DNA from 2 places in the Peribacillus sp. FSL H8-0477 genome. Region 2 is predicted to be linked to the other one. Evidence: riboswitches for the same ligand, from Rfam matches in the RefSeq annotation. Region 2 holds a riboswitch; the other holds the start of a gene.
The links. Region 2 has a riboswitch for lysine ahead of MHI18_RS09320 (amino acid permease). Riboswitches for the same ligand answer to the same signal wherever they lie in the genome.
Positions count from the first base shown of each region.

Region 1: it holds a riboswitch for lysine, as region 2 does, so the genes downstream of both, MHI18_RS07380 (aspartate kinase) here and MHI18_RS09320 (amino acid permease) in region 2, are expected to answer to the same signal.

Region 1 covers NZ_JBBODE010000001.1:1,447,539-1,454,629, reverse strand. The annotation lists gene MHI18_RS07405 (enoyl-CoA hydratase) at 1-233, shown strand, start outside; gene MHI18_RS07400 (electron transfer flavoprotein subunit beta/FixA family protein) at 335-1,108, shown strand; gene MHI18_RS07395 (electron transfer flavoprotein subunit alpha/FixB family protein) at 1,170-2,147, shown strand; gene trxA (thioredoxin) at 2,749-3,063, shown strand; gene uvrC (excinuclease ABC subunit UvrC) at 3,385-5,157, shown strand; lysine riboswitch at 5,221-5,400, shown strand; gene MHI18_RS07380 (aspartate kinase) at 5,503-6,738, shown strand; gene MHI18_RS07375 (YslB family protein) at 6,851-7,091, opposite strand, start outside.
Region 2 covers NZ_JBBODE010000001.1:1,819,654-1,826,744, forward strand. The annotation lists gene MHI18_RS09275 (YuzL family protein) at 129-254, shown strand; gene MHI18_RS09280 (proline dehydrogenase) at 301-1,215, opposite strand; gene MHI18_RS09285 (hypothetical protein) at 1,396-1,665, shown strand; gene MHI18_RS09290 (spore coat protein) at 1,683-2,018, shown strand; gene MHI18_RS09295 (DUF2573 family protein) at 2,051-2,302, opposite strand; gene MHI18_RS09300 (GGDEF domain-containing protein) at 2,358-3,395, opposite strand; gene MHI18_RS09305 (FtsW/RodA/SpoVE family cell cycle protein) at 3,557-4,729, opposite strand; gene MHI18_RS09310 (hypothetical protein) at 4,956-5,144, shown strand; gene MHI18_RS09315 (hypothetical protein) at 5,145-5,426, shown strand; gene MHI18_RS22150 (substrate-binding domain-containing protein) at 5,333-5,545, shown strand; lysine riboswitch at 5,634-5,813, shown strand; gene MHI18_RS09320 (amino acid permease) at 5,882-7,091, shown strand, end outside.

The DNA.
Region 1 (7,091 bases), 370 kb from region 2:
CTGAGGATGAGCTGATGCCAAGCGCAATTAAAATGGCTCGAAAAATAGCTAAAAAGGGACCGCTTGCATTAAAAACAGCGATTGAATTATTAAACTATTCAAAATCAGATAATTTTTATAAAGGTGTAGAAAAGGAAGCAGAAGCATTTGGTTCGATTTTTGTTTCCCAGGATGCCCAAGAAGGTATTCGTGCTTTTATCGAAAAAAGAGAACCTGTATTCAAGGGTAAATAATAAATTTGCGAGTTTAAGAGGAAATCAGCATTATATGTAGAAGTTTTATATGTGGTGTGAAATCATATTTTTCAGACATAACATAACTGGGAGGGATTATCTTGAATATTTATGTACTATTAAAAAGAACGTTTGATACAGAAGAAAAAATTTCGCTTTCCGGCGGCAAAATTAATGAAGATGGAGCGGAATTTATTATTAATCCATACGATGAATATGCAGTAGAAGAAGCGATCCAGGTCCGCGATGCACAAGGCGGCGAAGTAACTGTTATCTCTGTAGGAACAGAAGAAGCAGAGAAACAACTCCGTACGGCGTTAGCGATGGGTGCTGATAAAGCGGTATTAATCAATATAGAAGATGATATTGAAAATGGTGATCAATTCACCACATCTAAAATTATAGCTGAATACCTTAATGGTAAAGAAGCAGATTTAATTATAGCTGGGAACGTAGCCATTGACGGAGGATCAGGACAAGTAGGGCCGCGTGTGGCGGAGCTTTTAGAAATCCCATATATTACAACTATCACCAAGCTTGAAATCAGCGATAGAAATGTAAGCGTTACCCGAGATGTTGAGGGTGACTCTGAAATAATCGAAACATCTCTTCCATTGCTTGTAACGGCACAGCAAGGATTAAACGAGCCTCGTTATCCATCGCTTCCAGGGATTATGAAAGCGAAGAAAAAACCGCTTGAAGAATTAGAACTGGATGATCTAGATCTTGAAGAAGAAGATGTTGAAGCAAAAACAAAAACACTAGAAATTTACCTCCCGCCGAAAAAAGAAGCAGGGAAAGTACTTAGTGGTGAAATTAAAGATCAAGTAACTGAATTGGTCCAATTACTTCGTTCAGAAGCTAAAGTAATCTAACTCTGACTAATAGGTGTAAGCTCAAGCAAACATAAAAAATAGAGCACAGGAGGTTTTTATAATGGCAAGAAAATTTCTCATTTTAGGGGAGACACGTGAAGGTTCTCTCAGAAACGTATCGTTTGAAGCAATTGGAGCGGCTAAACTAGCAGCAGACGGCGGCAAAATCGTAGGGGTATTAATTGGTGACGGCATCCAATCTCTTGGAGCAGAACTGATTCAATACGGAGCGGACCGCGTTGTGACGGTTGAAGATGAAAAGCTTAGCCAATATACATCTGACGGATATGCACAAGCGATCCTTGCAGTTATAGAAACAGAAAAACCGGAAGGCATTATTTTTGGACATACGGCACTAGGAAAAGACCTTGCACCCCGTATTGCAAGTAAATTAAACTCTGGTTTAATTTCTGACGTAACTTCTATCGAAGAAACGGGCGGCAACTTAGTCTTTACTCGTCCTATCTATTCCGGTAAAGCATTCGAAAAGAAAATTGTGACTGATGGAATCATCTTTGCGACAATCCGTCCTAACAACATCGATCCAGTAGAAAAGGATGAAACCCGCACTGGGGACACAACTTCTCTAAATGTTGAAATTAAAGATCTGCGTGCCATCATTAAAGATGTAGTAAGAAAAGCAACAGAGGGCGTTGACCTTTCTGAAGCAAAAGTTGTTATTTCCGGCGGACGCGGAGTCAAGAGTGAAGAAGGATTCGAACCACTTAAAGAACTAGCTGACGTCCTAGGTGGAGCCATTGGTGCTTCACGTGGAGCATGTGACGCAGACTACTGTGACTACTCCCTGCAAATTGGCCAAACAGGTAAAGTCGTTACTCCAGACCTTTACATTGCATGCGGTATTTCCGGAGCCATTCAGCATTTAGCCGGAATGTCCAACTCAAAAGTAATCGTTGCCATTAACAAAGATCCAGAAGCAAACATCTTCAAAGTAGCCGACTACGGTATTGTAGGTGACCTATTTGAAATCGTTCCATTACTAACCGAAGAATTCAAAAAACTAAAAGTCAACGCATAACAAGAAAAGCGAAAGTGCCTGCACTGCTTGTGAAGGAAATAGGGGATGGACCAAAAGGCGTTCTTTGCCTTTTGAGGACTTCCATCTTTTCCACAGCAAGCAAGGCACTGTAGCTGGATCAAGAAAAGCGAAAGTGCCTGTACTGCTTGCGAAGGAACCTGAAAGGAAGGCCGACTACCGACTAAGTGCGCCACGTCCTGTGGCAACGTCGGCATGACCCACATCCTGTGGGCCTATGGACCAAAAGGCGTTCTTTGCCTTTTGAGGACTTCCATCTTTTCCACAGCAAGCAAGGCACTGCAGCTAAATCAGAAAAGCGAAAGACGAAGGAACCTGAAAGGCCCCACATCCTGTGGGGCCGAGTACCGAAAGGTCAGGACTTTCAACTAAAGGCTTGTGAATCAAGGTGTCTGCCTCAAGCAGATGCCTTGATTTACTTTTGAAGAACGTGTACTTTAGATGTATAGATGACGCTGTTTAGCCAGTATAAATTGGCTTTGCAAGGGAATGCTAGCAAGGAAGCAAAATAATAGCATCTATTGTAATGACGGTGTTATACTGATATTAGTAATTAATTGTAACTATCGGGAGGCTAACTATTATGGCTATTGTACATTCAACTGACCAATCATTCACTACAGATACTGAAAAAGGCCTCGTACTTGCAGATTTCTGGGCACCATGGTGCGGACCTTGTAAAATGATCGCTCCTGTTCTTGAAGAATTAGATTCAGAACTAGGCGAAACAGTTAAGATCGTTAAAGTCGATGTTGACGAAAACCAAGAAACAGCTGGTAAATTTGGAGTTATGAGTATCCCAACTTTAATCGTTCTTAAAGACGGCGAAGTTGTAGACAAAGTGGTTGGTTTCCAACCGAAAGAAGCCCTTTCAGAGCTTCTTGCAAAACATTCTTAATAAGTGAATCACAAAAAAACTTCAAGCCTCGTGCTTGAAGTTTTTTTGATTTGGTGAATGAAGATGCAGTTGTTTCTGTGCAAAAAATGAAAAAATCTGTGCATTTGGAGTGATTTTCTGTGCAAAACCGGCGGATTTCTGTGCAAAACCAGCCCATTAGTGTGCAAAGCATAATCACCTCTATTCCTCCCCCTGCCTTTCACACCAAAATAAGAGAATGAGGGAATAAATACCTCTTAGGTTTACCTTAGGCCATTTTGTAGTATAGTTAGATTAGTGGGAAACATATGTACTATCTTAGAGTGAAGAAGGAGGCAGCCGATGAATCAAAGAATTAAGGATAAGCTTGCAATTCTTCCTGACCAGCCTGGCTGCTATTTGATGAAAGACAGGCAAGGTACGATTATTTATGTCGGGAAAGCAAAAGTTTTAAAAAATAGAGTTCGTTCTTATTTCAATGGGTCGCATGATGGAAAAACACTAAGGCTTGTTAATGAAATTGAGGATTTTGAATACATCGTTACCTCATCGAATATTGAAGCGTTGATTTTAGAACTGACGTTAATTAAAAAGCATGACCCAAAATATAATGTGATGCTGAAAGATGATAAAACGTACCCGTTTATAAAGTTGACTGCCGAAAAACATCCAAAGTTAATTATTACTAGGAAAGTGAAAAAAGATTCAGGAAAGTATTTTGGACCTTATCCGAATGTAATAGCTGCTAATGAAACAAAGAAGCTGCTTGATCGAATTTATCCGTTGCGAAAATGCAACACGCTGCCAGATCGAGTGTGTCTCTATTATCATTTGGGGCAATGTCTGGCACCTTGTGTCTTTGATGTTCCACAACAAGAGTATAAAAAGATTGTAACGGATATTACTCGTTTCCTAAATGGCGGCTATAAAGAGATTAAAGCCGAGCTGACAGAGAAAATGCATGCTGCGGCAGAGGCTCTTGATTTTGAGCGGGCTAAAGAGTACCGCGATAAAATTGCCCATATTGAGATTACCATGGAAAAACAAAAGATGATGTCTACTGATTTTACCGATCGTGATATTTTTGGTTATGCCTATGATAAGGGCTGGATGTGTGTTCAGGTGTTTTTTGTAAGACAAGGGAAGTTAATTGAACGAGATGTTTCTTTATTTCCTATATATGATGAGCCGGAAGAAGAAATTTTGACCTATCTGGGCCAATTTTATACGAAACCTAATCATTTTAAACCAAAGGAAATTCTAGTGTCTGAAGCTGTCGATGGTGAGATGGCTGAAAAGTTACTTCAAGTTAAAGTGATTCATCCAAAACGCGGTCAGAAGAAGGATATGCTGCAGCTGGCAAATAAAAATGCTTCGATTGCCCTTCAAGAGAAGTTCTCTTTAATTGATCGGGATGAAGAACGAACGATTAAAGCCGTGGAGAACCTTGGTCAACGATTAGGAATCTATACACCACATCGTATAGAGGCTTTCGATAATTCGAATATCCAAGGAACTGATCCAGTTTCCGCACTGGTTGTATTTATTGATGGAAAGCCTGAAAAGCGTGAGTATCGGAAATATAAAATTAAAACGGTATCGGGTCCAGATGATTATGAAACGATGCGTGAAGTCGTCAGACGTAGATATACTCGAGTCTTAAAAGAAGGCTTACCGCTTCCAGACTTAATCATTATTGATGGAGGAAAAGGTCATGTGGATGGAGTTCGAGATATTTTAGAGAATGAACTAGGGCTTGAAGTTCCTCTCGCTGGTCTTGTTAAGGATGAGAAGCACCGTACGTCCTCACTGATGATTGGCAATCCGCTTGAAATTGTACCACTGGATCGGAGCAGTCAGGAATTTTATCTGCTGCAAAGAATACAAGATGAGGTCCATCGATTTGCGATTACATTCCATCGACAACTTCGTGGAAAAAGTGCCTTTCAATCTTTACTTGATGAGATTCCGGGTGTCGGAGAAAAACGTAAAAAACAGCTGTTGAAGCATTTTGGATCGATAAAAAAAATGCGTGAGGCTGGGGTTACAGAGTTTTTGGAGGCAGGAATGCCGCAGAGCGTAGCTGAGGAAATTGCAAGAAAATTGCAAGAATAGTGTTGAACCAAACATATCCCTATGCTATAATTCAGTATGAATTTAAAGTATTTAACAATTTAACGTGTTGATAGAGGTGCGAGATTCATTAGTACAGACTTGGAGAAGTATGAGCTTCCGTGAAAAGTCTGGAAAGGGAAAATCGCCGAAGCAATTGAGTGCTCATCCACTCAAAGTGCTGGTCTGTACATTTAAGAGATGGCAGATTGTCAGAATGAAAAATTCTGGAGAGCTATCTCACTGTGTTAGCCGTATTCTTTTACGATATCACAGCAATGAGACTCTTCTCATTGCTGTTTTTTTGTGGTTTTTCTTGTACTAAAATAAGAGAGGGTGCAGCATGATATGGGTTTGATTGTTCAAAAATTCGGCGGGACTTCAGTAGGAAGTATAGAAAAAATCAAAAATGTTGCGGATCGAGTAATTGAAGAGGCTGCAAATGGTAATGACGTAGTCGTCGTTGTGTCAGCCATGGGGAAAACGACTGATGAGCTCGTTTCCATGTCATACGATATAACCGAACGACCATCGAAGCGGGAAATGGATATGTTACTCACTACAGGAGAGCAAGTAACCATTGCCTTTCTTACAATGGCGTTGATAGAAAAAGGACAGGAAGCGATTTCGTTAACAGGTTGGCAGGCAGGGATAAAATGTGAAGCGGTGTATGGAAATGCACGGATTTTAGATATAGATACAGAAAAAGTACAGAATAGTTTGAATGAGGGGAAAGTTGTCGTTGTTGCTGGATTCCAAGGATTGGCAGAAGATGGTGGGATAACCACTCTTGGACGCGGAGGATCTGACACGACGGCCGTAGCTCTTGCAGCAGCATTAAAAGCAGATCGGTGTGACATCTATACAGATGTAACGGGGGTATTTACTACTGATCCTCGGTATGTAAAAAACGCGAGAAAACTTTATTCAATTTCATACGATGAAATGCTGGAACTAGCTAACCTAGGCGCAGGTGTTTTACATCCTAGAGCCGTTGAATTTGCCAAGAATCATCATATACCGCTTGAAGTCCGCTCAAGTACAGCACAAGAAAAAGGAACATTGATAGAGGAGGAAGCAACGATGGAGCAGAATTTAATTGTTAGAGGAATCGCATTTGAGGATCGAATTACCCGAGTCACAATTTATGGATTGGCTGGGAGTTTAGGAACATTATCTACAATCTTCACTACACTTGCAAAGAATCAGATAAATGTTGATATCATTATTCAGAGTATGACAGAGCATGACATGAATAATTTATCATTTTCTATTAAAAGCGAAGATGTCTCAAACCTGCTTGAGGTGCTTGAAGCGAATAAAGAAATGATGCCGTTTCAAAGAGTTGAAACAGAAACCAATCTGGCGAAAGTTTCAATCGTCGGTTCAGGAATGATTTCAAATCCGGGTGTAGCAGCAGAAATGTTTGAAGTCCTAGCTGAAGCAAAAATCCAGATAAAAATGGTCAGTACTTCTGAAATCAAAGTATCGACCGTTATCAATGAAAAAGAAATGGTTACAGCAGTAGAAGCATTACATGAAGCGTTTAATCTGGATGAACGCAAACCGGTAGAAGTATTGTAAAATAACTTTTTTATCCTTAGGCTGTCAAGAATATCTTGACAGCCTATTCGTATATCCATTCAAAAAAATGCCATCAATCCAACTAGATGAATTGATGGCAATCATACCATTGTTATTGAATTGGATCTTTTAAATCCAACTTAACTAAGAAAGAAACTCTGGCGGCTCTTCGTTTTGGTTCCTCAAGAGCTTCCGCATTAAATCCTTTTTGTAAGCTGATCTGTTCGGCAAGAAATCCTGCTTCTAGTTGAAAGTGACAGTCGCTGTCTATGGAAAAACGGCGTTCGACCATTTCACCTGACAGCATTAGTGAATATTCATTTTTAATGGATTTTACAGATTCTAAGTTTCCC
Region 2 (7,091 bases):
GATTCCAGAAGATTTCGCAATCAAAAGTAACCAAAAAATGTTTATTTTTTTACATTTATTTCTTTTAGCGGAATCGGAGTAAATAATCGCGCATTAGAAAAAATAAGAAAGGCGGAGGTGAATACAAGATGAAACGTAAACGAAATCCCTCAAAAGGTGCGGTCAGCGCTGCGAGTGTTAAGGGAAACGCTGGACCGGGTGAACAACAGGAAAAAAACAAAGTAAACAGTCAAAACAATCAATATAAAAAATAAGCTGAACGGAACCAGGTCTCATGAATGCTTGGTTCCGTTATTATCTTTATTTAAACATTCCTTTCAAAACAAATGCTACATTTGCCGGTCTTTCCGCAAGCCGCCGCATGAAGTAACCATACCAATCTGTTCCATATGGAACGTAGACTCGCATTTTATATCCTTCAGCAGCAAGCTCAAGCTGCCGTTCATTTCGAATCCCAAACAGCATCTGAAATTCAAATTGATCATACGGAATATTATATTCTTTTACTAACTGTTTAGTGTATTCAATGATCGCATCATCGTGCGTAGCAATCGCCGTATAATTTCCATTTTCTAAATGCATCCGAATAATGTTTTTATAGTTTTCATCGACATTCTTCTTTTCTGGGAAAGCCACATCAGGTGATTCTTTGTATGCACCCTTAACTAGACGAAGATTAGGTTGATACTCATTTAATTCTCGAATATCTTGTTCTGTGCGGTAAAGATAAGCTTGAATTACGGTACCGATATTGTCATATTCCCTTTTTAACTTCTTAAAAATTTCGATTGTCTTACCGCATCGTTCGTAATCTTCCATATCAATGGTAATAAACACATTATGTTCTTGCGCTTTATCAAGAATTCTTCGCATGTTATTCATGACAACGTTTTCATTTAAGTCTAGACCCATAGACGTTAATTTTAAAGAAAGCTGTGAGTTGAGACCTCGTTTACCAATCTCTTCAATCGCAATGAGACAATTATCAGCCATTTCATTCGCTTCTTTTTCGTTATCTACAAATTCACCCAGGTAATCTATCGTTACAGCTAACCCTTGATCATTTAAATCCTTAATCGCTTCTGCTGCAAAATCAATTGTTTCTCCAGCCACAAACCGTTTTGCTCCAAAGCGCAGCCCATATCTTTTAGCCAATTTTGTCATACCTCTATTTTTCGATAAGAACAGAAAAAAATCTCTCATTGCTTTCTCCATATAGCTGCCTCCTGTATCCCTCCCTTTTATAAAGCAAGGGGAAAACTATCGTAAGATTATATTACCATTTATTTAATATAATGGATATAAAATTCAAATCTTCAAAATTATTTATTTTGTATAGTTTTTTTGGACAGGGGGAAGGTAAGAAAGTTCGTTTAATTGAAAAGGAGGATACAAATGCAGAATCAATCATTTGAACAGTCCAATCAGCAGCAAACCCAAAGCACCATGGCACAACCTCCGAAGGTTATAACATCTAAGGATGCTCTTTATATTACAGACATGCTTTCTTGGAATTTGTTAGCACTTAAAAAAGCCCATTTCTATGCAACTCAGTGCACGGACCCTCAGCTGATCACAGCCATAAATGAATGTGGACAAATGCACCAAAGACATTATGAGAAAATTCTCTCACACTTGGATGCCGGTCAACAACAACTACAATAGTCTGAGGAGGCTTTCCTATGGATAATCAAAACCAAAATAAAGTTCAGAATCCCGAAACACCAGTCCCTAAGACGCCGCAAATGAACGAGCGAGATTTTATAAATGATCTTTTAAGCACAGAAAAGTATATGAAAAGTTCCTATGATACGGCGATTAATGAAGCAAGCCACCAAGAGTTATATCAAGACATTCTTTCTATCTATAATGAAACAGCAGATATGCAGCGGAATTTATACAATCTAATGTTCCAAAAAGGCTGGTACAGTCTCGAAAAAGCTGAGACTCAGAAAATAAGCCAATCACATCAGCAATTTACTGACTACGAAAACCAATTTCCTTATTCTCTTCATTAATAAGAAAAGGAGGCGCTATACGCCTCCTTTTCTTATTCAGCTGATTTATTGCGGTGAGCATCATTCAATTGCTTAATCTCCGCAATCAGCTGTATCATTTCTTGTTTGCTGTCTGGATAGATTTGATTCCAATGTTTAACGAGTGCAGGCATGGTTTTTGAAATCTGAGTATATAACGCATAATAACGAACTTTTTCCTTCAGTTCTTCCTCGCCGCTTCCAAGTAATAGCTCTGAATATTTTTCGAGGAGTGCGTCAAATTGTGCTCTAAACTGTTTAGTCATCTAATTCCTCCTTTACTAGCTTCAATTATTAAATAGTATGAATGATTGACTAGAATTAGCAAGCCTGACACCTGTTTCGCTTCGCTTCATACAATTGATTATCCGCTGATTGAACATACCTCTCTACATTCTCCCTGTCCTGAGGAACAAAAGAAGCCGCTCCAGTGCTTACGGTTACATAGGCACAATCAGTTGACAATGAATGCGGTATTCTCAATTTTTCTACTTCTTGTCTTAACCTAGCAGCCAGTTTCATACTAGTGTGTTCATCCGCATTCGGAAGGATGACCGCAAACTCCTCACCCCCATAACGAAAAACCTTTCCTGAATCATGAACCGTTTCCTCCAAGACTTTCGCTATTTTTTTAAGACAGATATCTCCTTCTATGTGACCATATGTATCATTAAATTTCTTAAAATAATCAATATCAAGCATAATCAGCGCCATTGGTTTTTTTTGTTTACGCATATCCTCCCATATGTCATATAAGTATTCTTCGAAATAACGACGGTTTGGGATTCCAGTTAACCCATCTGTTAAGGATAGGTGCTTCAACTGATTATTACGGTTTTGCATCTCATTTCTATATTGAAGTAAGAAAGATACTTCCGTAAAAACGATAACTACTTCATCTAAGTGGCTCTTCTTTGAAAGAATTGGATTCGTGTGTACGAGGAGCCATTTTTCTTGACCACTGCTTTTATGCTTTAACCCAATCATTTGATTTTGCATGGGCTGCTTATTCCTTAGTGTTACTTTAGAGGGCCGTTCCTCTTGTGCTATAGGTAAACCATATTCATCAATAAACTCCCAATCATCCATGCTTTCAGAAGAATCAGCAAACAGAATTTCTTTCCCTCTTTCATTAATTGTCGTCATCTTTCCTTGATGATTAACGATGGCGGTTCCATAGTGAATAAGGTGATTCTTTTGGTTCTCCGTTTTATATACATGGATTAGGCAGCATCCATGTATCAGGCAAACAATAAGCAGGTAAACCAAATGTATATTGTATAGCAGTCCCATCGTAATAATAATTAATAAACCGATTAGATAGTTATTTGAACCATGGCTTTTTAAGTATGTATGCATGCTGTAGTCCCCCGAGATAAGTTTCTGTTCTACCTATTCCCTTTTTACCAGGACTAAAAACCTATATATTCAGTTTTTACCTTATATATCCTATAAAACAACACCTAAAAAAAACCTATTGCTAATGACCTAAATACTAGGTATTAACAACAAGCTTTTTTCTAACTATTTGAAGAAAACATGTATTTCTTGTAATGATAGCGGATGCTGAAGATCAGTCCCATAGCCATCATATTCCCCATTAGAGAACTTCCTCCATAACTGATAAATGGAAGAGGAATACCCGTAATTGGCAAGACCCCAATTGTCATTCCGATGTTTTGGAAGACGTGGAAAGTAACCATACTAATCACACCGACACAGAGATATGTATAAAATCGATTTTTCGTATACATGCCAGTTTTGGTTAAATGATAAATTAATAAGAAAAATAAACTAATCAAGATACTTGAACCAACGAAACCAAATTCTTCGCCGATTACACTGAAGATAAAATCGGAATGACTTTCTGGAAGATAAACTTCGCGAGAACCGATACCTTTACCTGTCGTTTGTCCTGAGCCGATTGCAAGCAGTGACTTAGTCAGCTGAAAGCCTGTTGTACTAGAATAGTTATACGGATCAAGCCAAGAGTAAATCCTCCCGAATTGATATTCCTTTACGCCCAAATATTTTTCTAAGAAGGCAGGCTGTTTCAATACTAAATATAAAATCAATGATCCAATTGAAGCAACCGCCGACACGATTGGCAAAAGGATTTTCCATGATATCCCCGAAATAAACATCATCCCAAGCATGATGGCTAAAAACACCATTGATGTCCCAAGATCTGGTTGCTGCATAACGAGTGCAAGTGGAACCATTGTTACAATACCTAATTTAATCAACAGCCACAAATCTGATTTAATTGTTTTTATAATGAATTTAGGATGATGACTAGAGATTGTTTTGGCCAATCCCATGATTAGAAAGACCTTCATAAACTCCGACGGTTGTATAGATCCAAGTGCCGGGATGACAAACCAACTCTTAGCACCATTCCGAACTGGTACAATACTCTCTGGGGCAATAATAAGTAGAAGTAATAAGAATAGTCCAAAACCGTAAGCATACCAGGAAATTTTAATTAATTGATCGGAATCTAAAGTAATGACCGCTGCGATAATACCCACACCAACGGCATACCAGAAAATTTGTTTTACAAGAAAGTTTTCTGTATATTGCCCTGTTGTCATAGCACTGTAAATGGCGATACAACTAGAAATACATAATAGAAATAAGATAAAAACTAAGGTGTAGTCGATGCGATTTGAAAATCTATTTTGCTGTTCCATTTAAAATCTCCCCTAACAATGCAGCACTACTTAAAGCCATTTATCCATTATACTTTATCCAAGCAAAATCTCAACTATATCGAAGGATGGATAATATTACATATTGCGCATTGAGGAATACATATTTTTACTTTTCATTTTCTTTTTTTAACTTTAAGGTTATTTTTCATACAAATTCTCAACGGCATAAAGAAATACAAGCTCTTAATATGCTCATAACATCATCATCTGTTCAAGGGTGATCGAGATGAAAATTCTCCGAGGATATAAAGGGTACGGACCCATCATTCTATGTGAAGATACTACGCAAACAGAGTTTCCTTCTGTATGCATTGACCATTATGCAGCAGTAACCTTGGCATTTAATCATTTAATTAAAAATAATTATTCTAAAATCGGATTAGTCCTAGGATGATTGATTGGACGTAACAGTCATCAGCGTTTAAAGGCTAATCACGAATCAGTCGAAAAGTATCAGCTTGTCGCTAGAAAGGATTGGCTGATTGACGGCATCTATAACATTACAGATGGCGGTGAGGTGTTTCATATTTGGAATGGACTTGTTGAAAAACCAGACGACTTGTTGAAGCAGCAGCGGGTTTCATCTTACAAGCGAGGCAATCAGGAAAGAACGTTCCCAGAAGCGTTGGTATTATTGGCTTTAATAATGACGGCGTTGCCAAAACGCTCGGCATAACAACCGTTTCGCTCCCTCTAGAGCAGATTGGAAAAACTGCCTTTGACCTTAGTCAACTAGAAAAAGATCCAGCAAAAATCAAGCTCAAGTTCCGTCTGATTAAACGCAAAACCGTATAAATAGGTTTGCTTCCATATTTATTCATTGCACTCTGCTTTAAAGTCATTTATAATTTTAACATAATTAATTTAATACTTCCTCATTAACCGATGAGTTAGAGGCTGCAGCTTATAAAAGTATGACGGACGAGATTCAATGAAAATTTTTGACTCCTTCAGAAAGGATAAGTTGCCGAAGTTTGGGTATAACATTGTATACCCACGCTGGCGATGTTTTCAAATAGGAACATCTCTGTCACGTTTTTAAACGTGGGGTGCTATCTTCGGAAGGATAAACGGTCTATCAACAGCCGTCGATCTTTTTCGACTGCTGTTTTTTTGTGCCTTTTTTCTTCTATATATCAAAGGAGTGTTAGTTCAGTGAAGAATTCACAATCATCAAACGGTCAACTACAACGTGGACTGAAAGCACGGCATTTAACAATGATCTCTCTAGGCGGAACCATAGGCACAGGACTTTTCCTTGCCAGTGGGGGAGCCATTCATACGGCTGGACCAGGCGGAGCACTGGTCGCATATGCAGCAATTGGACTTATGGTTTACTTTTTAATGACTGGTCTAGCTGAAATGGCTGCGTTCATGCCTGTCACTGGTTCATTCAGGGTTTATGCGTCACGGTTTATTGATCCTTCCTTCGGTTTTGCGATTGGATGGAATTATTGGTATAACTGGGCAGTCACCATTGCAGCTGAGCTTGCCGCAGTTGTTCTGATTATGAAATTTTGGTTTCCAGACAGCCCATCTCTTCTTTGGAGCGCGCTTGCTTTAGTTATTATGTTTTTGTTTAATTACATGTCTGTTAAAGGATTCGGTGAAGCAGAATATTGGTTTGCTCTTATTAAAGTCATAACCGTTATCATTTTCTTAATTACCGGTATTTTAATTATTTTCGGAATCATGGGTGGAGAAACAATCGGTTTTTCTAACTTTACAATTGAAGATGCACCATTTAACGGCGGATTTTTCACCATTCTTGGTATCTTTATGGTGGCTGGTTTCTCATTCCAAGGAACAGAACTTCTAGGAATTGCTGCCGGAGAAAGTGAGAATCCAGAAAAAACAATCCCTAAGGCCATCAACTCCGTTTTCTGGAGAATTATTTTATTTTATATTTTAGCGATTTTTGTCATTGGAATGATCATCCCATATACAGACGCTCGTCTTCTAAGTGAAAACGTAGCGGTTAGTCCATTCACACTCGTGTTCGAACGAGCAGGACTTGCCTTCGCTGCTTCCTTAATGAACGCTGTTATCTTAACATCTGTTCTTTCAGCTGGTAACTCTGGAATGTATGCATCAACTCGGATGCTGTGGGATCTTGCACGGGACGGTAAAGCCCCTAAGTTCCTCGGTAAGCTCGATAAGAGAGGCGTTCCAGTAAATGCACTAATTATGACAAGCCTTGTTGGTACCCTTGCCTTTACTACAACCCTCTTTGGTGATGGTGTGGTATACGTTTGGCTCCTAAATGCTTCTGGTATGGCTGGATTTGTCACGTGGGTAGGAATAGCTATTGCTCATTACCGTTTTAGAAAAGCCTATGTAG